2 regions of the Lactobacillus sp. RTP31084st1_F9_RTP31084_210423 genome follow, and region 2 is predicted to be linked to the other one. Evidence: predicted binding sites of a transcription regulator. Region 2 holds the regulator's gene; the other holds the start of a gene.
What was found. The regulator NrdR, encoded in region 2, represses ribonucleotide reductase genes. The targets are predictions, from matches to a motif close to ACACNATATATNGTGT.
Positions count from the first base shown of each region.

Region 1: a site for NrdR is predicted at 13,611-13,626, ahead of nrdJ (ribonucleoside-triphosphate reductase, adenosylcobalamin-dependent). Genes of this name have one in related genera too.

Region 1 is NZ_JBCOVH010000005.1:71,108-86,935, forward strand. Features, by position in the region: gene AB5359_RS09330 (LPXTG cell wall anchor domain-containing protein) at 1-3,047, shown strand, start outside; gene AB5359_RS09335 (glycosyltransferase family 8 protein) at 3,264-4,289, shown strand; gene AB5359_RS09340 (hypothetical protein) at 4,273-4,458, shown strand; gene AB5359_RS09345 (glycosyltransferase) at 4,464-5,708, shown strand; gene AB5359_RS09350 (SP_1767 family glycosyltransferase) at 5,746-7,764, shown strand; gene AB5359_RS09355 (glycosyltransferase family 2 protein) at 7,772-8,656, shown strand; partial or broken gene AB5359_RS09360 (sugar transferase) at 8,747-9,750, opposite strand; gene AB5359_RS09365 (cob(I)yrinic acid a,c-diamide adenosyltransferase) at 9,863-10,399, opposite strand; gene AB5359_RS09370 (ECF transporter S component) at 10,401-10,922, opposite strand; gene AB5359_RS09375 (DUF4430 domain-containing protein) at 10,922-11,308, opposite strand; gene nrdJ (ribonucleoside-triphosphate reductase, adenosylcobalamin-dependent) at 11,327-13,561, opposite strand; gene AB5359_RS09385 (Bax inhibitor-1/YccA family protein) at 13,793-14,506, opposite strand; gene AB5359_RS09390 (energy-coupling factor transporter transmembrane protein EcfT) at 14,569-15,399, opposite strand; gene AB5359_RS09395 (ABC transporter ATP-binding protein) at 15,392-15,828, opposite strand, start outside.
Region 2 is NZ_JBCOVH010000001.1:80,596-96,423, reverse strand. Features, by position in the region: gene infC (translation initiation factor IF-3) at 1-174, opposite strand, end outside; ribosomal protein L20 leader region at 213-325, opposite strand; gene AB5359_RS00500 (hypothetical protein) at 398-1,168, opposite strand; gene AB5359_RS00495 (ABC transporter ATP-binding protein) at 1,131-2,084, opposite strand; gene AB5359_RS00490 (DUF3021 domain-containing protein) at 2,096-2,521, opposite strand; gene AB5359_RS00485 (LytTR family DNA-binding domain-containing protein) at 2,518-2,952, opposite strand; gene thrS (threonine--tRNA ligase) at 3,293-5,224, opposite strand; gene dnaI (primosomal protein DnaI) at 5,507-6,406, opposite strand; gene AB5359_RS00470 (DnaD domain protein) at 6,421-7,761, opposite strand; gene nrdR (transcriptional regulator NrdR) at 7,769-8,233, opposite strand; gene coaE (dephospho-CoA kinase) at 8,239-8,835, opposite strand; gene mutM (bifunctional DNA-formamidopyrimidine glycosylase/DNA-(apurinic or apyrimidinic site) lyase) at 8,832-9,662, opposite strand; gene polA (DNA polymerase I) at 9,678-12,338, opposite strand; gene AB5359_RS00445 (diaminopropionate ammonia-lyase) at 12,441-13,394, opposite strand; gene AB5359_RS00440 (hypothetical protein) at 13,331-13,621, opposite strand; gene AB5359_RS00435 (MFS transporter) at 13,684-15,078, opposite strand; gene AB5359_RS00430 (MarR family winged helix-turn-helix transcriptional regulator) at 15,071-15,493, opposite strand; gene AB5359_RS00425 (hypothetical protein) at 15,660-15,828, opposite strand, start outside.

The DNA.
Region 1 (15,828 bases), on a different contig from region 2:
CGCAGAACGATATTAATATAGGTGATGGTTCTTACAAATTTACTAGTGGGTTGTATATTCAAGGACAAAAAGTCTATACTGAAAAATATTTAGATTATAATAAGGATACTGAATTTAGTATTGGTGTTCCAAATGTTAGAACTTGGACCTCTAAGAATACATATACGAATAATGGTTGGTTTAACACTGTTACTTTTAAAATTGCTACAAGCGATGCACAAGATTCCAACGGTAAATTACAGCCAGATAATGATACCGGTACTGATTTTTATTTAACTGTTAAAGTTGGAGATAATAGTAACTTTAAGTACAGTTGGGAAACTGGGGCTGATGTAAAGAACCAAATTGTAGGTCCTGATGGTAAGAGTGGAATTCTTGCTCAGTATAAGCAAAACGTTCTGGGACAAACTAAAGTTGCAGGAAGTAATTATTCTTTAGCTTATACTCAAGACTCTTCAGATAGAATTAAATCAGGAGTTACTGTTGACGACCCAAAGATTACTAAAACTGATGGAATTATTACAGCTGTTTACCATATTAAGCTTGCTAACCCAGATGCGAAATTGTTAGGTGAACTTAAGTTGTTAACCGTAAGTGCAGATGGATTTACGAAACCAGCAGATATTCAATCTTATCAACAAGATGAAGATAATGCGATTAAGGAGAAAAACTACACCGGTGTTGCTACTTCGAATACAGTATTGCAAAATGCATTAATAAATACTAAAGCACCACAAGGTAATATTCAAAAGATTAGTACTACAGGAAGCACAAGTTCAGTCGAGATACATCCTGATGCAGGGGATTGGTCAGCATATGCTAATGAAAATACTACTAATAATAGTCTTTCTAACGATGCTGATTCAAGCAATACAAGAACTGCTACGCTTGAATTTTATAATGATAACGATCCAGCTAACCCGATTTTGATTCCTACAGCAACTAATACTACTTCCGGTGCAGCAGGTGATCCAATTTCATTTAAAGATGCTAATAAAACCCTAGAAGATCTAGAAAAACAAGGTTATAGTCTTGAAAAAGTAGAGGATCCTTCTGGAAACATAACCACTCCTAAAAACTTAGCCAACTATGATTATGGTACGCTGGTTAATAAGCAACTAATTTTCAAAGTTTATTTACATTACACAGATATTCAAAGCATTAGCGCAAGTCAGAGTGTATCTAATAGTATTTCAAATAGTTATTCAATTCAAAGATCCGAAAGTAGAAGTGAATCATTAAGTATTAGTGAAGCTACTTCAGGAAGTATAAGTAGAAGCTTAAGTAATTCAATTAGACAAAGTGAAAGTACCAGTAGGTCACTCAGTCAAAGTGAGAGTCTAAGTCATTCAACAAGCCAGAGCGAGAGCTTGAGTAATTCATTTAGCCAAAGTGAAAGCTTAAGTAACTCACTGAGTCAAAGTGAGAGTTTGAGTAACTCCTTGAGCCAAAGCGAGAGCTTGAGTAACTCCTTGAGCCAGAGCGAAAGCTTGAGTAATTCCTTGAGTCAAAGCGAAAGCTTGAGTAATTCATTGAGCCAGAGCGAGAGTTTGTCTAATTCATTGAGTGAGAGTGAGAGCTTGAGTAACTCCTTGAGCCAAAGTGAAAGCTTGAGTAACTCACTCAGCCAGAGCGAGAGCTTGTCTAATTCATTGAGTCAGAGTGAGAGCTTGTCTAACTCATTGAGCCAAAGCGAGAGTTTGAGCAACAGCTTGAGCCAGAGTGAGAGTTTGAGCAACAGCTTGAGCCAAAGTGAAAGTTTAAGTAACTCCTTGAGTCAGAGTGAGAGCTTGTCTAACTCATTGAGCCAGAGTGAAAGCTTAAGTAATTCACTCAGTCAGAGCGAAAGCCTAAGCAACTCCTTAAGTCAGAGCGAAAGCTTGTCTAACTCCTTAAGTCAAAGCGAAAGCTTGAGTAACTCCCTAAGCCAGAGCGAAAGCTTAAGCAATTCACTCAGCCAAAGCGAAAGCTTGTCTAACTCCTTGAGCCAAAGTGAAAGCTTGAGTAACTCCCTAAGCCAGAGCGAAAGCTTAAGCAATTCACTCAGTCAAAGCGAGAGTTTGAGTAACTCCTTGAGTCAGAGTGAAAGCTTGAGTAACAGCTTAAGTCAGAGTGAAAGCTTGAGTAACAGCTTGAGCCAGAGCGAGAGCTTGTCCAACTCATTGAGCCAAAGTGAGAGCTTGAATAACAGCTTAAGCCAGAGTGAAAGCTTGAGTAACTCATTGAGCCAGAGTGAAAGCCTAAGCAACTCCTTGAGTCAAAGCGAAAGCTTAAGCAACAGCTTGAGTCAGAGCGAGAGTTTGAGTAACTCCTTAAGTCAGAGTGAAAGCTTATCTAACTCCTTGAGTCAGAGTGAGAGTTTGTCCAACTCATTGAGTCAAAGCGAGAGCTTGAGTAACAGCTTGAGTCAAAGTGAAAGCATGAGCAACAGCTTGAGTCAAAGCGAAAGCTTGTCTAACTCCTTAAGTCAAAGTGAAAGCTTAAGTAACTCCTTGAGTCAGAGTGAAAGCTTGAGTAACTCATTGAGCCAAAGCGAGAGTTTGAGTAATAGCTTGAGTGAGAGCGAAAGTTTGAGTAACAGCTTAAGTAATTCAGGTTCTAATACTCCAAGACATTCACAAGGTTCAACAAGTCAGAGTAGAAGCCTAAGCAATTCATTAAGTGAAAGTGAAGCTTCAATTAGTAATTCAATTAGTCAATCAACTTCAATTCCTACTCACTCAGAAGTAATTGAGAGTACTTCTGAAACGAACAGTAATACTAATAATTCAGAATCAATTAATAGTACTACGAATCCATCTATTTCACGTCCTGCTGAATCTGTCAGCGAACAAACTAGCGTAAACATTACTCCAGAAAAACAGCCAGCAGAATCAACTGAACAACAAGTTAGTGCTAAGAAACATCGGGTAAGAACGAATACTCGTCGTAAGTTGCCACAAACTGGTGCTTCTACGAATTCGTCATCATTACTTGGTCTACTTGCAACTGCTGTTGGTGGTTTACTTGGTTTAAGACGCAAAAAGAATAGAAAGAGAAGAAGATAACAGAAAAAGGTCATAGCTTGTTTGCTATGGCTTTTTCTTGTTCAAAATAAATACCAAAATAGCTCTCTAAGGCCTTTAAAAGCTTTAGAGAGCTATTTTTATTATTAATAACATGCGTGTGAATTATTTTAAAATTTGAAATATATAACTAATAATTAGTATTATAATTATTAATAGATAATAGTTATAAAACAAAGATAGAAAGCGAAGTAGGTTATGAAAGTAATCGCTTTATGCGCAGATTATGGGTATCTGGATAAAGCAGAGACTGCGATTAAATCAATTTTATATAACAACCAGTATGTAAAGATTTATCTTTTGAATTGTGATATTCCACAGGAATGGTTTGTTAATATTAATCAGTATGTTAACCAGATTGGCTCTGAAGTAATTGATGCAAAGTTTGATCATGGAATTTTAAACGATTCGCAGGGTCCAAGACCGGGTATTAATGAAATGGGATTTGCTAGATTTTTAATTCCGAAATTGGTACCAGAAGATAGAGTTTTATACCTAGATAGTGATTTAATTGTGGATGATGCAATTGATGACTTATTTACAATTCCTTTTAATGGAAAAGAAATATTGGGAGTAGGCGATATCTTTGATTCAGACGATCAAGGAGATGCAACAACTAACTGCTTAATAAATTCCGGAGTTTTAGTTTTAGATAATGCTGCATTAAAAAAGAACAATGTAAGTCGCGATTTAATTAAAATGAGTCGTAAAAATTACGTCAATGGCGATCAGCAAATAATTAATGAATATTTCAAGGATAAGATTGGCTTGCTTCCTCATAAATACAACCATCAGGTGGGTGCGACATATTTTGCTTATTCTAGAAACGATCAGCGAATGATCAATCTTCTTAATTCAGTTAAAGACCCTAAAATCATCCATTATGTTATGAAAGGAAAGCCATCAGATTTTTGTTATTTGGGAATAATGCGAGAAAAATGGTGGTTTTATCGTAATTTAGAGTTATCAAAGCTTGTCCAGAAATTTACGATCTTTGATTCAATGAAAATAGGAGCACCTAAGTTTGCTACGGAAGCCTTAATTTTTACTTATTCTGCTAATATCCAAAATCTTGAAAGCCTAATTAAGGCATTACCAGAAGTTCACTTTAATATTGCAGCTTATACAGAAGTTGCAACAGGATTATTGAATCTAATGAAATATCCGAATGTCACTGTTTACCCTGCAATAATTTATGCCCGTGTAGTTGTACTTAGATATTAATTATTATCAAAAAGATGAAAATGTTTTACGGCAAATAGAAGAAAAAGGTATTCCAATTTTATCTTTTGAAGATACTGCAAATAAAGATAGTAAATATTCAAATTATAAGGTATTTGGAAATGACCAAGTAGATCGAATGGTGCAAGAGATTAAAAATTTGGAAGAGTAAGAGTAATGGAAAAAGTAATTGCTTTAAGTGCTAACTATGGTTATATCGATAAAATTGAAACAACAATAAAATCAATTTTATACAATGTAAAAAACGTAGAGATACATCTTTTAAACTATGATATTCCCCAAGAATGGTTCGCAAATATTAATCGTTATGCAAATCAAATTGATTCCAAAATTATTGACGAGAAATTTGATCCCGAAGAATTGCATGATTTGAATTCTGGATTCAAACATATTAATCAAATGACTTATGCTCGTTTATTAATACCTAAATTAATTAAAGCAAATCGAGTATTATATTTAGATTCCGATCTTGTTGTAGATGATGAAATTGATGAACTATTTTCTCGCAAGTTTAATGGAAAAAAGATTTTAGCAGTCACGCATATTTTTGATGTTAGAAATAAAAATGAAAGTAGAGTAGATCTTCCTGTACCTTCGATAAATGCAGGTGTTTTACTAATTAATAATCAGGAATTGCGTAAAGACCATAATTTGAGCGAAAAACTGTTAGATTTTGCTCGGAAAAATAATTTTCCGCAAGATGACCAAGATACAATTAACAATTGGTTTAAGGATGAAATCGGAAGTTTATCTTTTAAATATAATTATCAAATTGGTGCGGATAGATTTCTATTTTGGTCAAATAATTCTAATACAGAAACAGCAACTGAAATATTGGATAAAGTAAAGAATCCAAAAATAATTCATTATATTTCAGATGATAAACCGTTCAATATCTTTTCTGAAGGAAGAATGAGGGAGACTTGGTGGTTTTATCGAAATCTAGAGTTAAGCCAAGTAGTAGAAAAGTATAAGCCATTAAATTTGGATAAACTAAAAGAAAGACATTTTGCTGGAGAAATATTTACTTTTACTAACTCAGCTATTATTGATCATTTAGAAGAATTAGTGCAAAAGCTACCAGAATTTCATTTTAATGTTGCGGCTTGGAGTGATATGGCTTGGAATTTAAAGCATTTGGCTAAATATCCTAATATTACTTTGTATCCTTTTGTAATTGGAAAACGTCTGGATTATTTATTTAAGAATACAAATATTTATCTAGATATAAATGAAGGAAATAAAGAAAAAGATATTGTTGAACAAATAAAAGAAAAAGACATTCCAATCTTATCATTTGAATCAACAGCAGATAAAAATAATAAATATTCAAGGTATGAGGTATTTGATGATGATCAAGTAAATCAAATGGTGCAAAGAATTAGACAATTAGCCAAGTAGTTATGAGATACCTAGTCTTATAGAAAGAAGAGAATGAATGGATACTATTGCATTAGATGCTGATGTTAACGATTTAAATAAAATTGAGACAACGCTTAAGTCAATTTTTCTTCATAATCGACATGTAGAAATTCATATTATTAACTTTAATATTCCACATGAATGGTTTGTTAACGTTAATCAATACGTAAACCAATTTGGAAGTAAGATAATTGATGAAAAAATTGATCCGAATTTTTTAGGTGATGTTCAGCCTAGCTCTGATCAAATTAAGAAAATTTCTTTTGGTCGTTTTTTAATTCCTGATTTAATTTCAGCCGATAAGGTTCTCTATCTTGATTCAGACTTAATTGTAACTGATAATCTTCAAAGCATTTTCCAAATGAATTTTGATGATAAGATGCTGTTTGCTGTACATGATTATCAAAATCCAGACCAATTTAACTCAGGAGTGATGCTCATCAATAATAAGCGCTGGCGTGAGAAAAAGGTAAGTTCTAAGCTGATTGAGATGAGTAAGCAGCAAGCAGTAGCTAGTGATCAGGCGGTTATTAATGAGGTATTTAAAAACCAAATTGGTGAATTAAACTTATCATACAATTATCAGATTGGTCTTGAAAAGAATGCTTATTGGAATAATAAACAAGTAGTTTTTGATAATTACAATAGGGTGCCTATTCCTCGAATTATTAACTATTCTGGTGATGATAATCCGTTTAATTTAGTTTCAACAGGAAATCTAAGAAATAATTGGTGGCAATATCATAATTTAGAATGGTCAGATATTGTTAAGCACTATGGTAAATTCGATAAGAGCAAGATTAGAAGAAAAGAATTTGATGCTGAAACATTTATTTTTGCTCGTGTTGCCGAAACAAAAGATTTAGAGTCGTTAATTCAAAAATTACCTAATGTCCGCTTTAATATTGCTTCATATACCAATATGTCGTGGCTCCTAGAAAAGTTGGTAAAGTATGACAATGTCCAATTATATCCATTTGTCATGAATCCAACTTTAGATAATTTAATTAGCAATGCTGACTTTTCTTTAGATATTAACTATCTTAAGGAAGATGATGTTACCGAAAAAATTATTAACCAGCAAAAGCCAATTCTTTCTTTTGAAGAAACGAAAAATAATAATATTTCTTATGATAAATATTATGTTTTCGCAAATGACGCTCAAGATGAAATGGTAGAGGCAATTAAAAAAATAATTGATAAGAAAAAGGAAACTTCTGCTTTTGACATTAAAGTAAAAGATATTGATGAATCATTAGACTTAATTTTGAATGAACATAAGTCAGTCATTCGTTTTGGAGATGGCGAATTTAATATTATTCGTGGTGAATCCATTTTTTATCAAGACTACAATAAAGAATTAGCTCTACGCTTAGAAAGTATTATTTTAAGCGGCAATTACGACAATACGCTGATTTGTTTGCCAGATGTATTTGAAGATTTGGCACGCTACAATGACTATGCTCAAAGAACTTATAAGAAGCGCTTTTTCCCGCAGAATGCTGCTTTCTTGAAGCGAATAGAACAAACTAGAAATTGGTATGGATCTACTTTTGTGTCAAGGCCATATATTGACTTAGTCGATAAAAGCGAAAGTCCTGGTTATTTTGAAAAGTTAAGACAGATTTGGAATCAACGTGATGTTTTAATTGTGGAAGGTAAGTATTCACGTTCAGGCGTAGGAAATGATTTATTTGATAATGCTAAATCAATTAAGAGAATTTTGTGTCCAGCTAAGAATTCATATGAAAAGATTGATCAAATTGAACAGGCAACTAGAAATAATGCCCAAAATCGGTTGATCTTATTAATGCTTGGACCTACAGCTAAGGTTATTGTAGATGATTTGCAAGATCTTAATAATCAAAAGATTGACATTGGTCATATTGATTCAGAATATGAATGGTTCAAAATGGGAGTTACTGATAAAGTAAAATTAAAGAATAAGCACACGGCCGAATTTAATCGTGATGCAAATATCGCGCCAATTCATGATAAGACTTATAGTAGTCAGGTAATAGAGAGAATTGAGTAAGTTTAAAATGGATACTAGTGAAAAAGTTTCTGTAATTATACCAGTATATAATGATGAAAAATATTTAAAGCAGTGTGTAGAAAGTGTTCTGACTCAAACTTATACTAACTTAGAGATTATCTTAGTAGATGATGGGTCAACTGATCATACACCAGAAATATGTGAAGAATATCGTGAAAAATATAATCAAATTAGAGTTCTTCATAAGAAAAATGGTGGGGTTGGTTCAAGCAGAAATGCAGGCCTTACCCTAGCAACTGGCGAATACGTTTTATTTGTCGATCATGACGATTGGCTTGATCAACATCATATTGAAGACTTGTATAACTTAGCCGTAAAAAATAAGGCTGATATAGCAGCAGGGAATTTCAACATTTTTTATGATGATAAGTCGACTTTTGCTTATTGGCTAAATAAAGATAGCTATTTTGAAAAAGATTATTCAATCAAAGAATGGTTTAGTTTGCAGTATCGCACTGATTACTACAATATGTCTTTAGTTTTTACCGTTCCATGGGATAAATTGTATAAACGCTCTTTATTTAAAAATATAGTTTATCCTGAAAATGTTCCAGTAGAAGATGATTTGACTACATGGAAGATATATTTACTTGCAAATAAAATTGCGTATGAAAATAAAGCGATTTATACGCATCGTATTTTAAAATCAAGCGTATCAGCCAGTGTAAGTGAAACTGATGTCTTTCCTTTACGATCAATTGAGGAAAGAATTACAATTCTACGTTTAATTGGTTTTGATACGAGTAATGAAGAATCTGCTTATCGGTATCGGTTAGAAAAATGGAAAAATCATGCGTTAGATAAGGGAGAATATTTGAAATACAGAGATACACTACAAAAACTGGCTATTCTTGAAAAGTGGAAAAACTAATAAAAAGGGTTGCTGAGCATTTGAGAGCTTAGCAACCCTTTTGTATATAGATTATGGATTAATTTAAATTCGGCATACAATGAACAAAATTTATTCGTATCTGGCTTTAACTACTGCATCGGCTAAGGCTTTTTTAGTGAAATAACCTTCACGAATTAATTTAGCAAAGCTTTCCACGTTATCAGTCATTTCTTTATATTCATCATCATTGACTTGAAGAACCTTGGCTTGTGCTTCAGCTAAACTATCAGCAATGATTCCTATTTTCTTACGTTTAATAGTTTCTGCTTCGGGAGTTTGGCTATTTACAATAATTGGAATTCCAGCAGCAAGGTAGGTACTAAGTTTATATGAAGTGTTCATTGTCATATATTCTGACCAGTAAGGTTCTTCTGACCAAACTAGGCCGAAACCACCAGATCTACGTAATTCTTCAAGTAAGATCGGATCATTTTTCCAACCCATAAATTCTAAGTTTTGATCTTCAAATTTTTTGCATGGATCTGAGAAGACTTGTAACTTAACGCGTGGATTTCCCCAATTGTTAACAAAGTCAAACTTGTCTGCATTACCAGCAAAATTAATTACCTTGTTATTTTGCGGGGTAACAAAATAATTAATTTGACAAGGATAGTGATCCCAAAAATGCTGTACAACATAAGGTTTTTCTTTTAATCCATTTTCTCTTAAAAAGTCGTACATTTTTTTAGAAGGTACGATTAAGACATCTGCCTTGTTGTAGTAGTCAATATGTTGAGGAAGCAAGTATCGATTGCTTTCAAACATTAAGGGAATAACGTCGTGGATAAAAATGATTTTTTTGACATATTAACATGATCAATCAAAGCTTGATCCCATTCAATTGCTATCCAATTAGGGGATTGGAAGATAACAGTATCGCCGACTGATAAGGAGGCAATAATGCCGTCAAAACGAGTACTCTTAGCTTGGTCTGGTTCTTCTTTCCAGTGGTAGGCGTAAATACCGAGTTCGTTCATTCCCATTTGGACTCCGATTTTAGCGACCATTTGTTGTGCTAATTGCGCAACACTATTCATTGCCATGCCATATAAATTCGTGATATGAACTGTCATAAATAACTCCTTATATAAACTTATAAATTAAGTATAGGGCAGGCAAAATTGATTTACAAATTTAACTATCACAAAAAAACTCCGCTAGATCTTATTCTAACGGAGTTCATTTTTATTTACTTTTGACTTCTTGATATCCATCTAAGACATTAGCGTAGCGTGCTAGCGTGAATAGATAGTCAGAAAGGCGATTAATATATTCCAGATTAAAAGGTGAAATTGGCTGCTTTTTGTCATTTAGTTCAACTAGTGATCGTTCAGCGCGCCGTGCCAATGTACGGCTATACTGCAAATTGGCAGCGGTGGGTGAACCACCAGGAAGGATAAAAGCTGGAATCCTAGGATATTGCTGTGTAATCTTATCAATTCTACTTTCCAATTCTTTTACCTTATCTGGAGTAATTTCTTGATGTCGTCTGACGACAATATCAGCTTGGAATTGATATAGTTCTTTTTGCCTTTTTTGTAGTTCATCTTTTAGAACTTGGCAGTTATCTGATAAGTTGGCGATTGTTACACCTAAGTAAGATTGGAGTTCGTCAAGATTGCCGAGAGTTTCAATTTGTAAGTCATATTTTGGCACCATCTTACCGCTAACTTGCTTGGTTTTTCCCTGGTCGCCGACTTTAGTATAAATTTTAAGTGTCATATTAATCCTCAAAGAAATGCTTAAGTGCTAAAGAGATAGGTTTATATAAAAGTAAGTAAAAAACAACATTGCCGATTGCATGATAGGTATCAAATAAAATGCTACCTGCCCAGTATGCAATAAAGGCTGGTAAACCACCGAAAATCGTCATTCCTAAATCTACTAAAATACCATATTCAATTCCTAAAAATGCGACCAGAGCTAATTGCAGCCAGAACCATTTCGTTAGGGGAGTTAGCTTTTTAAATAGTAGAATTGTTAAAACACAACCACCGTAAGCTAGAATTTGCGGAATTGTCCAAATACCAAAACCAAGAAAAATATTAGAAATAATCATGGTTAAGATAGCTAGGGCAAATCCCATCCCTCCACTTACAAAGAGAGTAGTAAGCATAATAATTGTTGTAACTGGTTGAACATTAGGAACCGGAATAATTTTGAAAATTCTCAAAACAACGCATAAGGCGGTCAAAACTCCTAAGAGTGCGAGCCTCTTAGTTCCAGCTAATTCTTCGGTAGCCATTAATATTTACTCCGGGTAAAGACTACCTTATCCTTGTTCTTAAGCTTTTGTTGGTAGGCACTTTTGTTTACCATTTTGCCATTTACTGTATAAGTCCAGTAAATCTTTTTTTGAGAATTTTGACTTTTACCATCAATAGCAGTAATAAATTCTTTTTGGCTCTTTACTTTCCAGTTTTTCTTAAGACCAGTAGCTACAGTAGAGTTCTTTTTAAGGTGAACTTTTTTGTTAGCAAAAGTCTTTTTATTATCTTTTAGTGTGTAAGTAACTGTAATTTGGTCAGTTTTGGGTTTAGCTTTTTCTTGATTATTTTGACAACCAGTTAGACTGAAGGTAAAAAATAAAATAATTGCAGCAAAAATACTTAACTTTTTAGTGTTTTTCATTTCTAGAAACTCCTCTTATTATTTGATTGGACAAGCACCATTATCACAATCGCTTTGATCTACTAATTCAAGACCCTTTTGATCATCATTAGTTTGTTCAAAGACTATTTCGACATTACCAGTAATGTGGTTATCTGCTTTTTCGTATTTCTCTTTACTAATCGGTTCTTTTGGAGCTTGTTTTAAGGAGCCACCATAGTAAGGCAGAAGTGAAGTAGATTTAATTGCATGACGATATTGATGTAATAATGGAGCTATTTGATCGCTTTCATCATTTTGAAATGTAATAGTACAACTTACCGCATTATCTGACCAGTAAGTTTGTAAGAAAGCTTGAGTAGCAAATTGTTCAGCAATTGAAACAGTTCCAGCAGAAGCAAAGTTATCACTGTCAGCATTAGCTGCCTTAATTGGAAATTCAACGCAAATTGTATGTGGCGTGTAAATGTCAGGCTCAGTTTTGTAGCCACAGTCTTTTAAGGCTGGAAGAAGAGGATCGGTTTCTTGGAAGCGAATACGTTGAATTAAGTAGCCAGAATAGTGGAAGTGCATCCCTTCAGAAACGCCAGCAAGTTTAGCAACAGTACCAGATGGCTTAACTGTAGTGTGCTTAATTGAGGTGTTACAGTTTAGTTCTTGGCTATAGTCTTTGTCAGCATCAATAACAGCTTGGTAGAGACCATCGACTGTTTTAATAATTTCAGGGTCGTAAACTGGATCTTTAATTTCTTTACCAGTTTCTGAATCAGTAGCAGTCTTAAAGCCAGTCACTACGCGGTGACCAAAAGTAGATAAAATCCAGTCTTGAATTCCAGACATTGAAACCCCAATCCGGCGATTCTTGTTGATGATCTTACGAGATACTTCCCAATCATATGGGCTAAAGGTAACACGCTTGGTGTAGCGAGCAGCTAGTTTAAAGGCCTCTTTCAGATCCCAGCCTTGTTTTTGAGCAATGAAAGGAAAGACTTCAAACAAGTTACATGGTTCACCATTAGCTAAGGAGATTTCTCCGCAAGGGTTAGTTCCTTCAACTTCACTATCAATTCCAGCTTGGTAACCATCTTTGATGCGGCCATAGTTACGGGATAATTCTAGATTAACAACACCAGGTTCACCGTTGTGTAGAATACTGTCAGCAATTGGTTGATAGTTATCAAACTCAGAATTAATTGCAACACTATTATTTGATGCCCAGCGGTGGTGGTAAAGTTTCTTTTTATCTTGCTTCATAGTAATGAAGGCTTGGTTATCGCTTGAACCAAGTGCTAGTTCTGCGCTTCTTCTAACGTTACCAGCAACGACGGTTTTACCAATTAAGTTGCAAATATCTGTTGCATCAACTGCAGTTAGTTTTTGACCAGCACGATCATTAAGAATTTGATTAATGTCAAAGAGCATTTCGATTAGTGGCATTGGACCAGAAGCTGTACCACCGAATCCATGAATTTTAGCTCCGTAAGGGCGGATATCGCTGATATCAAGTACTAGTTTTTTCTTGTTCTCAGGATTAGTTGAATTGAAATGTATGTCGATTAAACGAGCATTCGCTAAGACCCAACCTTCACGAGTATCAGGGAGCTTGTAGTAAATGTAATCTTCTTTTTCTTGATTAGCTTTTTTCCATTCATCAAGATCAGTAGCGCCTAACTTAAGGGATGCGTCATAGGACTTACTCTTCTTGTCAATAACAATAGCCAAATCTACTTTTTGATCAAGTTTTGGAATTTGGTTAATGTTTTCGTCAACTACAGAAAAGCCTACGCCGCCACCTTTCATTAATTGGTCAAATAAAAATGAAAAAGGCATTGATGGTGCAATTTGGTCTTGTGTAAGATAAGCAGGAACAATGTGGCTATTACCATATTTTTGTGGACGAATGGCAATAAACCAGCAGTTATTTAGTGAATCGCCATTTCTCTTTTGATAATCAGTCCCTGAGATCCATAAGTTTCGACCAGATGGAGTAGCAGCTAGACCATAGACTAGGCGAAATAACTGTTTAGCTTCAGCTGTTAATTCATGAATGGTCTTTTCGCTAGGATCATTTTTTAAACGTGGGTCAAGATTAATATTACCTTCGATCACGCGTTTAACAGTTTCGTCCCAATTTTCAGAGCGATTTTTATCATCGAGCCATCGAGCATAAGTACGTTTATAAGTAACCCAACCAAGTTCACCCCAGTGAGGAGTAACTTCTTTTTTAGTTTGTGCAATGAAATCTGGATCAAGTGTGATTCTCAAATCAGACATATTTTTATCTCTCCCTAAGTACAATATCTTGTCGACACTTAAGAGGATAACACAATATCTAGTATTTTTCTTGAATAAAAACACTATAGATTGTTATTTGTATTGGGAAAAATTGCATGAGAATGGGGAGGAAGAGGGACAAAAAAATTTTGAAATTTTTTGTAAATTTGAACACAAAATAAAAATGCGAGGTAACTTTCAAAAGCACCTCGCATTTTTTCATAAATATTATTAATTTCTGTCACTAAATCCAAAGATTTGTAAGAATTGTAAGAACAAGTTAACGAAATCTAGGTAAAGTGCTAAAGCACCTGCAACAGCCAAACCATCAACTGAAACTTGACCACCGTAGTTTTCGTAAATTTGCTTCATTCTTTGTGCATCCCAAGCAGTTAAGATAGTGAAGATAATAACTGCGATGAATGAAAAGACGTAAGAAACCATTGGATTTCTTAAGAACATGTTGATAAGCATGGCAACAATTAAACCAATCAAGGCAGCAGAAGCATAAGAGCCGAGATTATTTAAGTTCTTCTTAGTAGTTGTACCAATTACTGCCATCGTAATGAAAACAGTTGATGAAGCAACGAATGCGGAAGCAATGCTGCGACCAGTATAGGCACCAGCAATCAATGAGAATTCAACTCCGTAAACAATTGCCATAATCATTAACATGACGAAGCTAGCTACGGGATTTCTTGTTGCTCTAAAGCTAATTCCAAAAGTTAATGCAAGTGGAACTAACAATAAAATCCAAGTCATTGCTGGGTTGCTAGCAAATAAAGTCATTACTTGAGTTCTAAAGACAGTCATTGTTAAGTAAGCACTTAAAGCAGAAACTAAAACGGCGATTGTCATCATACCGTACATTCTGCTTAAGAATCTATTTAAGCCAGTTACGTCAACGATTGTACGACGTTCTGGTTCTTGTGAAAAGTTATTCATAAGCTCTCCCTCTTTCATTATTATTAATATATTTTAACGTATCTTAACAGTAAAAGAAACTTTTACACAAATGGATTGTAAAAGCGTCCTGAATTGACTTTAAAGAGCAAAATAACAACTAAAACAAGAATGAAAGCTAGACTAGTAACTAAATAGTCAGCCAAGCTAAATTTTTCGGCTACATACCAAGTCCGCTTTTTCTTTGAGCCGAAACGTCTAAGCTGCATGGCAGTACTGATCGTATCAATACGGTCAAGACTTGAAAAAATAAGCGGGGTCACAATGTTTAATGTTCCATGGATTCGCTTGCCAAGAGATGCTTTTTTAGAAAGTTCATTTCCCCGTGCTTGTTGAGCAGCAGAAATTGACCAGTAACTTTCCTGGATATTAGGGATATAGCGCAAGGCTAAAGAAACGGCATAAGAAACCTTGTAGCTGACACCAATTTTATTTAAGCTAGCAGCAAATTGACTAGGATTGGTTGTTAATAAAAAGAGCAGAACTAGGGGAATAGAGCAGATATACTTCAGACTAACGTTAAGCAAATAAAATAATTCCTGAGCAGTTAAGGTAAAGTATCCCGCATTGATTAAAACTGTTCTTGAATGGTATAAGCTTTCGCCATAAGTGGGTTGAAAAATGAAAACTGCCAAGATATTAATTATGGCAAAAACAATAATGAACTTAACAATAAAAGAAACCTGTTTCCATTTAATACCTGCTATTTTTAGTAAGATCAAGGATAGGATACAGATTGCAATTAAGAAGCGAGTGTCATAAGTAACCATGCAAGCAACTGAAACTAGAATTAAAAAGATCATCTTTGTAGTAGCATTCAAGGCATGGATAAAACTATTCCCTGGCTGGTAGCCTAAAATTTTACTATCATTCATAATCTTCATCCTTCCAGTTCTTTTGTTCAGAATTAATGTAGGCTTGCACAAATTTATTTGGATCAGGCAAGTCGTAATGCTGCGCAAGTTCAAATAAGCTCGTTCTCTTTAAAGACGCTTCTTTAATTAGTTTAGGATTAGTTAGTAATTCAATCGGGCTTGTATCAGCGATTAGTTTTCCTTTAGTGAAGGCAAGCGAGCGTGTAGTATATTCGAGCATTAAGTGCATATCGTGCGTGATGATAATGATGGTCTTGCCTAGCTTGTTCAAGTGTTTTAAAAAGCCCATAATTTCGGTATATGTCTTCCAATCTTGACCAGCAGTTGGCTCATCTAGAATAATGATTTCTGGTTCTAAGACTAAAATTGAAGCGATTGTTACACGTTTTTTCTGCCCAAAACTAAGAGCAGAAATTGGCCAGTGCCTGA
Region 2 (15,828 bases):
GTAGTCCATAATTCTAGCAACAGGTGGCTTAGCATTAGGAGAAAGCAAAACCAAATCAAGGTCAGCGTCAGCTGCTTTACGTAAAGCTTCATTCTTAGAAACGACACCAATTTGTTGGCCATCAACTCCAATTAAACGAACTTCACGAGCACGAATATCTTCGTTTAAGATCATATTTCTTGGTATGAGTATTCACCTCCACGTTAATTTCGAGGACAAGAAAAAAGCGGGCAAAGTTAACGCCCGCTTTTAATCAACAGATATTATCGATCAGCCCAGAGGTAATATTAACTTAGGCGAGAAGCGGGAGCTTCTTCTTGTTCTCAACTTCTAAATTATACCATCTAATTAATCTACGTCAAGAATTAATTGAATGCAACTGCTAATTTTAATAAAACTAATAGAAAGAAAGAGAGCCTTGCTTCTTCACAGCTTTATTAACTTTTTCAAAAATAAATAGTCCAAGCAACAACCAAAATATCGAATTAAAGGCTGAAAAGGATAAATAATATTTAAAATTATAAGCTGATCCACTAATAATTAATCTCATCCAGCTAACCATTGGTACAAGTGGCAAAAAATTTGCCATGTTCTTTACTAAAAGATCTGCTTTCTCAAATTGTGTTAGTAAAATTCCTAAATACAAATATTGACAAATTGCTAAAAAACTTCCTATTCGTTTAAATCTTAAAACTAAGCTAATTATCAGATACCCCAAGCCGAAAAGAGTAACTAAAGAAAAAATAGTTGGCCAAATAACCATAATTGTAAAGTTTATCCATTGTCCTGTAAAAAGCATAAGTGCTAAACAAACAATGATAGACTGTCCAAGTGAAATAGTAATATTTACCATACTTCTATTAAAAAATAATTTTTCACTTGAAATTGGCATCAAATATAATTGCTGTAAAATCCCACTTTTCGCATTATTCATAGTATTACTGCCTAACATTGATACTGTATTCTGAATTGTTGTCCACAATGTGAAGCCAATAATTAAAGCTGAAAGTGATTGTCCGATAATACCCTTACTAATTGAGTTACTACCCCAAAAGATACCCATAAACATTAAAATAGTTAAAGCTAAGTCTGAGACAGAGCTAAATAAATAGCGTCGGTATATGATTAATTCACGCTGAAATTCCGCTTTTAATGCTACCATCTTCATTTTTTCCTTTCATGTAAAAATCAACCACTTCTTTTAAACCTTTATTTTTAGTTTTAAGGTCAATTAATTTAAATTGAGTTAAAAATCCCAATAAATGTGATAAGTCTTTTCGATTAGATAAAATCAACTGATAAGTAGTATTATTAATCGAAATAATCTTAGCAATACTTTCTAAAAGTGCTTGTTGCTCATTAGACAAAACTCGCGAGAATTGAACCGTGATAAATTTTTCTTGATTGAATCTATCTAAACAATCTGCTTTACTGCCACTATAAATTAACTGTCCTTTTTTTATTAATAGGATCTGATCTGCAATTCTTTGTGCAAATGCCAATTCATGCGTAGTTAATAAAATTGCAACTCCTTCAGAAGCTAATGTCTTTAATATTCGTTCCACAGTTTCTACTGCCTCAATATCTAAACCAAGAGTCGGTTCATCTAAAATTAAAAATTTAGGTCTAGAAATCAACGCACAGCAAATAGCAATAATTTGCTGCATCCCTCGACTTAATTCAAAAATAACCGTATCCTTTTTAGACAACAGACCAAATTTCTCTAATAGTTCTAAACCATTTTTTCGTGCCACTTTTTTATTCAACCCACGTTGAGCTCCCCAATATATAAAATTTTCCATTGGCGTCAAGGCATAAAACATATTGCGCGTACTCTCTAAAACTACTCCGGTTTGTTTTAATAAAGGCGTAAAATCATTTTTTAGCAATTTATTTTCAAAATATATTTTCCCTTCATCAGGAAGCAATAAGTTCAAAATTATTTTTAAACTTGTCGTTTTTCCCGCTCCATTAAATCCTAAAAAAGTAGTTATTTTTCCAGCAGGAATATCAAATGATAAATCTTCAATTGCCCTTGTTCCATTTTGAAAACTTTTGCTTAAGTTTCTTACTTTAAGTAACATTTTAAGTCCTCTCAAATTTCTTTCAGTTTCTTATTAATTCGCTTAACCTCATGCCATAAATGATAAAAATAAATTCCGTATGCTAAAGCATACATAATAATAAAATCAACAATCGCTTTTAGTAATGCTGATCCAGAATAGTTAAACTTATTTAAAAAGAGATAAAAGCTTAACCATGCACTAAGACAAATGAAAAAGTTAATAAAGATTTGTTTTTTTAAAGACCAATTATCATGCTCAAAAACCAAACTGGCAAAATAAAAGAAAATTCCAATCAAAAACGAAGATCCTAGCCAGAAAAGAAAATATTTTACCGAAATAGTTGTCTCTAATCCATTCTTGAAAAAATGATTTTGTAAAATATCAATTCCCAGCCAAGTCATCCCAATTCCTATTCCTACTAATCCACTATTAATTAAACGTACAATATGTTTCATAATCCCAGTCTCTCCTTTAATTTTTTTATTTTTCGACGGGCAATTTGCACACGTAATCCGTTTTTCATCAAGGCATCGATATTACCATTACTGATAATTTCTAAATGATCGATAAAACGATAATTTAGAATTGCACTTCGGGATGCTTCAATAAAATCAGTTGGTAAGTTAATGCTGGCCTGATAAAGTCTACCTTTAAAAAGATATGTTTTATCCTGCGTATAAATTATTGTCTTTTCATTTTCTACTTGAATTAAATATATTTTTGAAACTTCAATCGCATATGCTGTTTCTTTTCGATATCCCCATAAAATTTGAGGATCAGACTGCAATTCTTGAGTGATTTTTCTTATCTTGTCTGTCATCTTCTTTAGCCAAAATTCAGCTTTTTCTTTTTGTAAATCTTTATCGATATTAAACTTTATTTCCATATGCTCACTCCTTATATTGCCTATAAGTATACTCATTGCATTTTCTAAAACCAGTAATTTTCGGTAAATGGTTAAAAACTTGTGGTGAATGGTCATATCTCAAATAAATTTGAAGTTTTTGATAATATAATGATTACTAATTGGACTAACTGGGAATATTTAGTACCTACTATTCTTAAAGAATATACTGACAACGAATCAGCAAACTCTATCTATCAACGCAGTCATTCATTACCCAAACAAATTCTTAATAACATTATTAAAATCATCAAGTAAACAAAAAAACGAGAAGACCTTATTATCAGTCTTCTCGCTTTTATATTAAAAACTATTATTTTAATTATTTTTCTCTTGAGTATGACTTAACATCTGCGTCAATTTCAGCAATAAAGTCATCTAAACTCTTAGAAATTTGTTCTTCAGTACCATAACGACGAACATTAACACCATTGGCATTCATTTCATCGTCACCCAAAACTAAAGTATAAGGAACTTTTTGAGTTTGTGATTCACGAATCTTGTAACCAAGTTTTTCGTTTCTGTGGTCTACTTCTGCTCTAAATCCGCGCTTAGCTAATTCTTCACGAACCTTATCAGCATATGCGCCGTGAGCTTCCTCGTTAACTGGGATAATTTCAGCTTGAACTGGAGCAAGCCAAGTTGGGAAGGCACCCTTGTAAATTTCAGTTAAGTAAGCAATGAATCTTTCCATAGTACCAACAATACCACGGTGGATCATAACTGGACGGTGTTCTTCACCATCTTGACCTACATAAGTTAAGCCAAATCTTTCTGGAAGCATAAAGTCAAGTTGGATAGTTGACATAGTTTCATCGTTACCTAAAGCAGTCTTAGTTTGAATATCAAGCTTAGGACCATAGAATGCTGCTTCACCTTCTGCTTCAACATAATCAAGGCCAAGATCATCCATAGCTGCCTTAAGCATTGATTGAGATTTCTCCCACATTTCATCATTTGCGTAGTACTTATCAGTGTTCTTTGGATCACGGTATGAAAGTCTGAAGTAGTAATCAGTAATATCGAAGTCTTTGTAAACATCCATGATCAACTTCAAAACTTTAGCAAATTCTTCTCTGATTTGGTCAAGTGCAACAAAAGTGTGACCATCATTCAAAGTCATTTCACGTACACGTTGTAAACCTGATAGAGCACCTGACTTTTCGTATCTGTGCATCATACCTAATTCAGCGATACGGATTGGCAATTCACGGTATGAACGAATGTGGTGCTTATAGATTTGAATATGTGAAGGACAGTTCATTGGGCGAAGTTCAAGCATTTCACCATCACCCATGTCCATTGGTGGAAACATGTCATCACGATAGTGTGCCCAGTGACCAGAAGTCTTGTATGCATCTACGTTCATTAAAACTGGAGTATAAACATGTTCATAGCCATCAGCAACTTCTTTATCAACAATGTATCTCTCGACAACGCGACGAATAGTAGCACCCTTTGGCATCCAGTAAGGAAGACCTGCACCAACTTTAGGATCAACAAAGAATAAGTCTAAGTCTCTACCAATAGTTCTGTGATCTCTTTCCTTAATTTCAGCGCGACGCTTTAAATCTTCATCTAAAGCTGCCTTCTTAAAGAATGCAGTACCAAAAATTCTTTGAAGCATTGGGTTAGAAGATTTACCTAACCAGTATGCACCAGCAACTGATAAAAGCTTAAAGTTCTTAATCTTACCAGTATTTGGTAATAAAGCTTCAAAACCAAAGTCAACAAAGTCACCTAATTTGTAAACTGCAACTTCGTCTTTTTCGTCCTTTAAAAGATCTAATTTGAATTGGTCATCTTTAAAGATATCTTCCAATTCACTCTTTTTCATTGAAGTATATTCGATCTTTTCGCCATTCTTGATTGCCTTTTGCATTTCTTTTTCAAGTTCTGGCAATTCAGTAATCTTAATTTGATCTTCTTTATCAGTATCTACAAAGAAGCCACCCTCATCTGCTTCATGCATACCCAAGCGTAATTCTGGATACTTACGCTTAGCGATAGCTTCAAGCAAGAATGCAGCAGTAGCACGTAAAATATCTAAACCTTCTTCATCCTTATCAGTGATGATAGCTGCTTCTACATCTTCATCAACAACGTAATCTAAAGGCTTCATTTCGCCGTTAATTTTTGCACCAACAGCAGCTTTTCCTAGAGAAGTAGCAATTGAAGATGCTAGTTCTTTAACAGAAACTGCCTTGTCAAAATCTTTCTTTGAGCCGTCTGGCAAAGTTACAGAAAAACTCATAAAATTTTACCTCCAAATAAAAAATCCCAGCACTAAAAATAGCGCTGGGACGTTAAAATACGTGGTTCCACCCGAAATTCGAATTAATTACCAAGAATTAATTCCTCTAAAGGTCGTTAATGGTACCTAACCAAATTATAAAAATTTCAGGAATGAAATTGGGGTTTTCTTCTAATCAGGAGCTTCCAGAACTAGGCTCCTGTCTCTGAGTTGAAGAAAATCATGTCTTTCATTGACTTTCATTATACTAGCTCATCAAATAGATGCAAGCAAAATTTGAAATTAATTTCTACGATTTTTACCGCCAACAAAAACCTCTTTACTCAAGAAACGAACCCGCTCCATTAAGCGTCTTGCCTTAACCTCATCAACATTATTTCTTGTTTCAGCAAAATGTTCAGCCAAATCATCCATTGTCATATTTGAACTAAAAAATGTTGGTAAAACATTATCCATGCGTTTTTGCAAAATAACGCCTAACACGTCATCACGTGACCATTCACTTAGAGTCTCTGCTCCAATATCATCAAAAACTAAAACAGGAGCTGACGCAATACGATCAATCTCGTCACTTAAGCTATTATCTTGAAAATGGCTCCCCAAACTGGCAATAAAAGAAGGTACATGTAAAAAGACTACTCGACTTCCTTGACGCGCAATAGCGTTAGCTAACCCAGCTAAGATATACGTTTTTCCTACACCAAAATCACCAGTTAGATACAAACCTTTGATGTGTTTGTTCTTCTTAAAACTGGCTAAAAACATAGCTACTTCATTTAATGCAGCATCCCGTTCAGGAGTTGAATCAACATTTTCTAGTTCAACATGACGTAGTTTTCCTGGTAGATCAATCAATTCAATCCTGCGTTCTGCCCGCATTTTAGCTTCTGAGTTTAACTTTGCCTCAGTTGGAACATAGGTAATATCAATTACCTTTCCATTAAGAAAAAGCTTTGGCGTATATCCTTCCATCACAGGGTTTGGCGCCTCAATTTGCTCAACATAGTTAAAAATCGTAGGAAGAGAAGCCTGGACAATTTCTTTATTTAATTTGTCTTTATTTTGTGCGAGAAAGGCTTGAACACTGGGATGCTTTATTGCTGTTTTAGCAATCTTTTTCCCATCTTCGCTCAATTTTCTTTTCTTGATAATACGTGTGATTACTTCAGAAATATCTTCCACCAGTACAACACTTCCTATTCATTTTTACCGAATTCACGAAAGATTCGATTTCTTTCCTCAGCTGACATGGTTGTTTTCTTATTTTGATGCTGTTTTTCATACTTCGACCAATCAGTTGTCTTACGAATATTCTTTTTGGGAGCACGATAATATTGATGACTACGTTTATTCTTTCGTTCCTTAAGATATGCGATAGCTTCAGTTGGCGTGGTTATTCCTTGCTGAAGCCAATCATTAGCAATTCGATCAGCTAAATTATTAGTCAACACAGCATCATATTCAAAACAAGTATGAACAATCAAATTAATTAAAGGTGGTGTTAACCCCATTTGATCTTGCAAACGAAAGATAACTTTCTTTTCATTTGCAGTTACATAGCCACCTTTTTTCTCTTTTAATTCGTATAAATAATCAGTTGGCACCTTACTATCTACTGCACGAATTAGATCTGCATCTGCTTTTGATAATTTTTTAATTGCATGATCAGCATCTTTAGGAGTTTGACGTAACTGCTTTTTAACCATTTTTTTATTGCGATTAAGTCCAAAGTTTTCATTAACTGCATTTTGAATTGCATACATATTGAGTTTATCTGCCCCAGCTGACATCGTAATCAGCGCAGTTTCGACAAATTCTTGCTCAGTTAAATGGTAAAAATCAATAATCTGTTTAATTTCTACCTGGTGCTTTAAAACTTCTTCTTTCTTAATATGATAGCTCTCAAACAAATCAACCAAAAAGCTCCAGTCAACTTTTACTGGCTCATTACCTAACTTAATTTCACCTTTGGTATCTTTAGGAACTTCACCAGCCGCTTCTTTAACTTCAACTGGTGCATCAATCGCATTTTCAGCACTCAAGTGAAAAACATCAAAAAAGCCACTAGTAACTTCCTTAGCATCTTTTAAACCGACAAAAGTTCGCGGAGTAAATTTTTTTACCAAACGATCAAAAGCTACATTTCCTACTCGTTCAAGCAACAAACTTGAAAGTAAAAAGGTGTGAAAGAACTCGTCTGCTGAAGGAACTTTTTCTACTTCAAAAATCAAAACCTCGCCTAAAACAGGATTTGAACCTAAAAATGTCTTAATTAAGCCTGTTGCCTCTAAATGATGCAAAGTTTTAAATAAGTCCTCTAATTTTAAGTTTGTTTGATCTTGAAGTTGATATAAAGTTTTATAATCTTTGGCAAAAGGTACTTCATCAAATTCTTTTGTCAATGTTATATATAATCCTACTCCACGAATACCCACAAGAGGCTCAAAAAGAGTAGTTAAAACTTTTATATTTTCTTCACTAACAGCTACTTGATTAGCCACATAAAAAGGCTGCTTAGGGTCAGCACTTTCAAACACAGGCTACCTACTCCTTATCATGTTTAGCCATCATATCTTCCATGGCTTCCATAAATCCTGAAACATCTTTAAATTGGCGATAAATACTTGCAAATCGAATGTAAGCTACATCATCTAAATTAGCCAATTCCTTCATCACCAAATTACCAATGTCTTTAGATGAAATTTCATTAAGACCTTGCTTTCTAATTTCATTTTCTACATGATCTACTAAAGTATCTAGTTGTTCGCTTGAAATTGGTCTCTTTTGCGCAGCCATCATTACGCCATGCAAAATTTTATCGCGGTTAAAGGCCTCACGAGTCCCATCATTTTTGATTACCAATAGAGGCGAGCGCTCTACTCTTTCAAAAGTAGTAAAGCGAAAACCACAATTTTCGCATTCTCTGCGTCGTCTAATTGCTCTATTTTCATCGCTTGGACGAGAATCAATTACTCTTGAAGCATTCTTGTGGCAATTTGGACATTCCATCTTCTCTACCTGCCTATCTTTTGTAATAAATCAGATAATCTTTTCTCTAAGTCATCTATTGTACCAGTATTAGCTACCACATAGGTAGCTCTTTTTTCTTTTTCACTTAGTGGCATTTGATTATTTATTCTAACCAAAGCTTCTTCTCTAGTGAAATTATTTCGTTTCATCAGACGTTTAACCTGCAGTTTTGGTGAAATAGAAATAACCAAAACGCCATCGCATAAGCTTTCAAAACCAGATTCAAATAGTAAAGGCACATCAACTACAACTTTTTTTTCTTGATTTAAACGGTATCGCTCCATTTGTTGTTTAATTTTCTGATGAACAAGTGGATGAGTTATCTCATTTAATTTTTTCAGCTTAGTTTTATCATTAAAAACTATTCCACCTAATTTATGACGATTAATTGTTTGATCATCATTAAGAATATTGCTGCCAAAATAATTAACTATTGCCTGATAACCCTTTTGGCCTACTTCCATTATCTGATGAGCAATTAAATCGGAGTCGATAATCGGAATATTTTGCTTTTCAAAAAATTCATCAGCTGTACTTTTACCACTGGCTATTCCGCCAGTTAATCCTAAAAAATATGTCATTTATATAGTACCTGACAATGCGGACAGAAAGTAGTTCCGCGTCCATTTACCTTAATCTTCTCTAAAATAGTGCCGCACTTACTACACTCTTCACCAGCATGTCCATAAACCTGCAGCATCTTTTGATAACCACCAATTTTACCATTAGCATCTAAATAAGTATGAACAGTAGTTCCGCGTTCCTTAGTTGCTATAGCGATAGTACGGTTGATATTTTGATATAAATTCTTCACCTTATCAGCAGGAATAGCTTGAGCGCTACTTAGGGGATGAATTTTACTCTTCCAGAGTACTTCATCTACATAAATATTTCCTAAACCACACACAATTGTCTGATCCAATAAAGTGTTCTTTATATTCTTTTTCTTCCGGCTCAAAGCATTAATGAAATAGGTTAAGTTAAATTCAGCAGTATTAGGTTCAGGTCCAAGATGACGAATTCCAGTCGTCTTTCTTTCAGTTCCTGTTTCAACTAAATGCATCCTACCGAATTTGCGCACATCATCATAACGTAAGGCAGTCCCATCAGTAAAAATAAATTCTACATGTTCATGCTTTCCCTTAGGTGTATCAGGACTAACTAAATGATATTTTCCTTCCATGCGCAAATGCGAAACCATTGTTAAGTCGCCATTGAACCTAAAGAGTAAATACTTGCCATAACGATCAATTTTCAAAATCGTTTTATTTGTCAATTTTTTAATAAATTCAGCTGGATCGTTAACTATAATTTTAGGATACCAAATATTTATTTTAGCAATTGTTTTTCCCTTTACTAAGGGAGTTAAAGTCCGTCTAACTGTCTCAACTTCTGGCATCTCTGGCATTAAATCACCTACTTTTTACTTAGCGTCATACCAATTATGACCCCAGTTAGAGTCAGCTATCAGTGGAACATCTAGTGTTACAGCTGACTGCATAACTTCTGGCACAATTTTCTTAATTGTATCTAATTCAGCCTTCGGTACATCAAAAATAAGCTCATCGTGTACTTGTAGAACCATTTTAGTCTTTAAATGCAATTCATCAAGTTTCTTTTGCATATTAATCATGGCAATTTTAATAATATCAGCAGCTGAACCTTGAATAGGAGAATTAATTGCAGTTCTTTCAGCAAAGCTTCTAACGTTGAAATTTTTTGAATGAATATCTGGTAAATAGCGTCTTCTATGCATAATAGTTTCTGCATAGCCTTTTTCGCGAGCTTCCTTAATTGCCTTATCCATATAATTCTTAATTTGCGGATATTGTTCAAAATAATTATCAATAAATGTCTTTGCTTGTTTACGACTGATGCCTAAGTTCTTAGACAAGCCATAATCAGAAATACCATAAACTATTCCAAAGTTGACCGCCTTAGCATGCCGACGCATTAACGGAGTTACTTCATCAGGTGAATCCAAATGGAAAATCTTCATTGCAGTGTGGGCATGAATATCGTAACCAGATTTAAATGCCTCCTGCATATGTTCATCCCCGGAAACATATGCCAAAACTCTTAATTCAACCTGTGAGTAGTCGCAAGAAAAGATATAGCCGTCTTTAGTTGAAGGTACAAAAGCCTTCCTAATCTGTTTTCCTTCATCAGTTCTAGTTGGAATATTTTGTAAATTAGGATCAACCGATGAAAGACGACCTGTTGCAGTTAAAGTCTGTAAATAACGGGTATGAATTCTTCCATCTGGTTGAATACACTCGAGCAGTCCCTTAACGTAAGTATTTTGAATTTTAGCAATTTGACGATAATCTAAAATTTCCGAAACAATTGGACTCTTCATTTTCAATTGCTCTAATACTTCAACAGAAGTTGAATAGCCAGTTTTGGTCTTTTTAATTGGTGGTAAGTTTAATTTTTCGAAAAGAATATGACCTAGCTGTTTTGGTGAATTTAAATTAAATTCTTCACCAGCTTGTTGATAAATCTTATGTTCTAGTTCTTGTAATTTAAGTGCAAAGTCATTGCCTAATTGATTTAAAACTGATGCTTCAACCTTAATTCCAGTAATTTCCATTTTAGCTAAGACAAAAGCAACTGGAATTTCAATTGTTTCATATAAATCATCTTGCTCATGATCTTTTAATTTCTCTAGAAGTGGCTGCTTTAACTTCTCAATTACAACGACTTTAGCTGCTAAATGTTCAAAGAACTCATCATCCTCAGGTACAGCTTTCTTTTTACCTTTACCATAAACTTCCAAGTCAGTTTTTACTGAATAATCGCCATATAAATGCGCTACTTCACCAAGATCGTTAGAATTATTCTCATTATTAACTAAATAAGAAGCTAGAAGCATATCATAGTCTAATCCTTCTGCATCAATATCTAGCCGATGTAAACCTACATAGGTTCTTTTAATATCGAAAACATTTTTCTTAATCTTCTTATCTTCTAGCATTTGACAAAGTGGAGTTTCTTGCAGTAAAACCACATCTTTAGAAACATAGATTTTATCGCCAACTTTTAATGAAAATCCTTCAAGTGGAGCTAAATGGTAGTTATCACCCAACATTGCTAGATAAAATGTTACTTCCTTTTCATTAGTTTTACCAAGTTCAGCGATATTTTCTTTTGTCAGCTCTTGATACTCGTACTTCTCGCTTTCTTGCTTACCAGCACTCACTCCACTTACGCCTAACTCAGCTAAAAACTTCTTAAATCCTAATCTTTCATATAAATTACGTAAGTCTTCAATATTAGGTTCTTCCAGCTTAGTATCAGCAAGGGTCACTTCTACTGGAGAATCACGATCAATTGTGGCCAGTTTTTTAGCTAAAAAAGCCTTATCTTTATCATTAATTAAGTTCTCTTTTAACTTGGATTTTTTCATTTCATCCACATGTTCATAAAGTTTTTCAACAGAACCATACTTCTGAATTAAACGTGAAGCTGTCTTCGGACCAACTTTCGTTACACCTGGATAATTATCAGAATTATCTCCCATCAGAGCTTTCATATCAATAAATTCAGTTGGAGTTACGCCATTAACTTCTTTCATATGTTCTGGCGTATATGCCTCAGTATCACCAACTCCATTCTTAGTTATTAAAACCGTGGTTTTATCAGAAGCAAGCTGTGTTAAATCACGATCCCCAGTTACAATGTCAACAGTATAACCAGCTTCTTCTCCCATTTTAGAAAGTGTGCCAATAATATCGTCTGCTTCATAATTCTTTAGTTCATAGCTCTTGATACCTAAGTCTTTAAGCATTTCACGAATTACAGGCAATTGCTCTGATAATTCACTTGGAGTTTTTTGTCGACCACCTTTATAGTCTTGATACATTTTAGTTCTAAAAGTAACTTTTCCTGCATCAAAAGCAACTAATACATTGCTTGGATCAGTCTGCTTCATAATCGCATCAAGCATATTTTTAAAAGTAAAAATTGCATTTGTATGCAAACCATCTGGGCTAGTAAAGCGATCCAGCTGACGGTATAAAGCATAAAAGGCACGAAAGGCCACAGAGTTACCGTCAATTAAAAGTAATTTCTTTTGTGCCATCTTTTTCTCCTTAAATAAAAAAACTGTCAAATAGTCTCTTACCTATTTTAACAGTTTTTCTTACATGATTTAATTATCTACATTTGTTTTGAACTTTAAATCCTAAAATGGATTGTTTTCGTCAACAATTTTATGGTAATTATCAGGATCAGTATTACCTTCTGTACTTAAAACAATAATGCGTGAATTTTGGTCAAGACCTAATTCGGCGCGATCCTTGGCTAAAGCTGGATTAGATAAAATTTCATAAACATAGGCAAAACCAGCAGCACCAGATTCACCAGAAACGACTTTAGGATCTCCTTCAAGAGGATGACCTAAACGTGCCATTCCTTCTGCATCAACGTCTTCACTCAATGTTCCATAAAACTTTGCACTATCACGAATTATTGGCCATGCAGTGATACTTGGAGTCTGACAGTTTAAGCCAGCCATCATTGTCTTAGTTAGTCCCTCTAAGTGGTGACGCTTACCATCAGCTTTTTGAGCTGAGAGATAGTAACAAGCTACTGTCTCAGGTTCAACAATTGTAATGACTGGTAATTCTTCAGGTTTCATTCTTTCTTCTAAACCTAAAATAATCCCAGCTGCAAGAGAACCCACACCAGCTTGTAAAAAGATATGAGTTGGTTTTTCTTTCATTTGATGTAAAAATTCATCAACAATTAAGCCATAGCCCTTAATAATCCAACCTGGGATCTTCTCATAGCCTTCCCATGCAGTATCTTGAATCATAATTCCATTAGGATCTTTTTCGCAGAGTTCTTTAACTTCTTTGACGGTATTGTCATAATTTTTATCAGTAATCTCAACTTCTGTATTTTGAATCTTGCGGATATGATCAGCACGAATTTCTTTTGAGCTTTTAGGCATCTTGATTACTGCATGAGTTCCAAGCTTACTTGCTGCCCAAGCAATTCCACGTCCGTGATTACCATCAGTAGCAGTATAGAAAGTGATTTTTTCTGCTACCTTTCTAACCTCAGGCTTCATTAATTCATCATATGTAAGCTTATCTGCATCAAGACCAGCTCTTTCAGCAATGCAGCAAGCCATAGCATAAAGACACCTGCACCTTTAAAAGAATTAATGCCAAAGCGACTACTTTCATCTTTAACAGCAATTTCTGCAACATTTAAGTGCTTGGCCAAATTAGTCAAATCTTTAAGTTCAGTTGGCTTGTAATAAGGAACTGAATTAAAGAAAGTCTCTACTTCATGGTCATCTTTTAACTCTGGAGCTTTAAATGAGAAAGGTGACTTTAATAAATGAACTTTTTTCATAATTACACCTCATAAACGTTAACTAATAACTTTAAGTCCAGTTTATCATTCTTTATTTACGCTTAATCATTTTTATTGCGTGCTTGAGTATATTTCATAAAAATAGCAATGATGACTAACACGAGGACTAATAAAAAAATATAAGCTAAATGGGTACCATGAGCAGTAGGAATTGCGCCTTTTGATCCAGCATTTCTTTGCGCAAATGCCACAAAAGCGGCAGTTGTTGACGTACCAACCGCACCAGCAAATTCTTGCAAAGTATTCAAAATTGCATTTCCTTGGGTTACTTCACTTTTTTCAAGATGATCTAGCGCGTCCGTCATAACGCATCCCATCATCATTCCCATTCCACCCATATAAAAGATGTAAATAAATAGAATAAGAAAATTACTTAAATTATTTGTGAAAATAGTAAAAATAAGCAATTCTAACAACATAAAGCTAGAACCAATTAAAATCGGTCTTCTTGCACCATATCGATCAAGTAAACTCCCACCAAACGGAGCTAAAAATGCACCAGCAAATCCTGCTGGTAAAACAACTAATCCAGCAATTAAAGCGGAACTGCCATTAACTAATTGAATAAAGTTTGGTAATAAAAATGCATTTCCTAATGAAATAATCTGAATTAAGAAAAATCCAACAGCGTGAGCAGCAAAGAACTTATTTTTAAACAAATTTAAATCTAAAACTGGGTCGTTAATTCTATTTGACCGATAAATTAACAATCCCAAAGAAATTAAAGCAATTAAAATAGCTCCTAAACAATTGAAGGCAACATAATTTCCAGTGCTTAAATTACTAAAGCCTAAAATCATTCCAATAAAAAAGACTGCGATTAATAGAATACTTAAAAGGTCAAATTTAACCTCTCTCAGTTGTGATTTTTGTCTAATTCCTCCAATTCCAAGTACCAATGAAATCAAGATAAAGGGAATCATAATATAAAAGATCCAGCGCCAACCTAAGTGAGTCACAACAAGACCACCAAAAGTTGGCCCTAAAGCTGGTGCAATCCCAGTAATCATATTTCCAACGCCCATCATTACGCCAACTCGACTTTTTGGAACTTGCTCCATAATGATATTAAACATTAAAGGAAGAGCAATCCCAGTTCCTAGTCCTTCAACAATTCGACCAATTAATAAAAATTCAAAATTAGGTGCACAGGCACCAATAATTAAACCACTTAAATATAATAAATTAGCTGTAATAAACAGCTTTTTTGTTTTAAAGTGCGCCTTTAAATTTGCTGATAAAGGTACAATGATCGAAATAGTTAACAAATAAATTGATGTCAGCCACTGAACTGTATTAGTAGCTAAATTAAATTCTTTCATTAAAGTTGGAAAGGCAATATTCATTGAAGTTTCAATAATTACCCCACTAAAGGGGAGGATGCCCGTCGAAAAAATTGCTGCAAGTACATGCTTAGGAATTTTTTCCTTAGTCATTTGCTTTTCCCTCCTTTATGCTCCTTAGAAATGCTGTAATGGTATTTACATCTTTCATTGATAAATTGTCTAAAACTTCTTCATTATCTTGTTTCATATACTGCCTAATTTTTGGCACTATTTTTAAGGCAGATTCGGTTAATTGCGCCTGCTTTTTTCTTTTGTCTTTAGGATCATCAACTCTAACAATTAATCCACGTTTCTCCATCCGTTGCAGCATGATTGTAGTTGTTGATCGTTTAATATTAAATTCATGCTCAATTTCATTTTGCGAAGCAAGATTGTTTTGATGATTAGATAAGAAATCAATTACTGACATTTGCACGCCTGTTACGCCTAAACTATTAGCAAAGTTTTCACGTTCACGATCAATTTGAGTAGTTGCTTGTTTAATTAACTTTTTCAGTGTCTCCATATTTATCTCCTTAATTTGGTTAGCTGTCTAACAAACACGTTATAAAATAAAATTGTTAGATATCAAACATATTTCAAAAGATAAAAAAAGAATCACATTGTCCGCTATCAATGTGATTCTTTTAAGTAAGTATCTAAGCAAAAATTTTATACGGGGGAAAAGGTTTTTATTTAGATTCTACGTTTTTCGTGAAAAAAGTTACTTTTTGTTGATAATCATCTATCAACAAGTTTAAATTCTGTCGACCCTTCCATTGTCCATAGCCAAAGATCGACATACCTAAAGCTCCTAAAACAAAGAGAACTATACCAGTAATAAACAACCAAAGAGTTTTG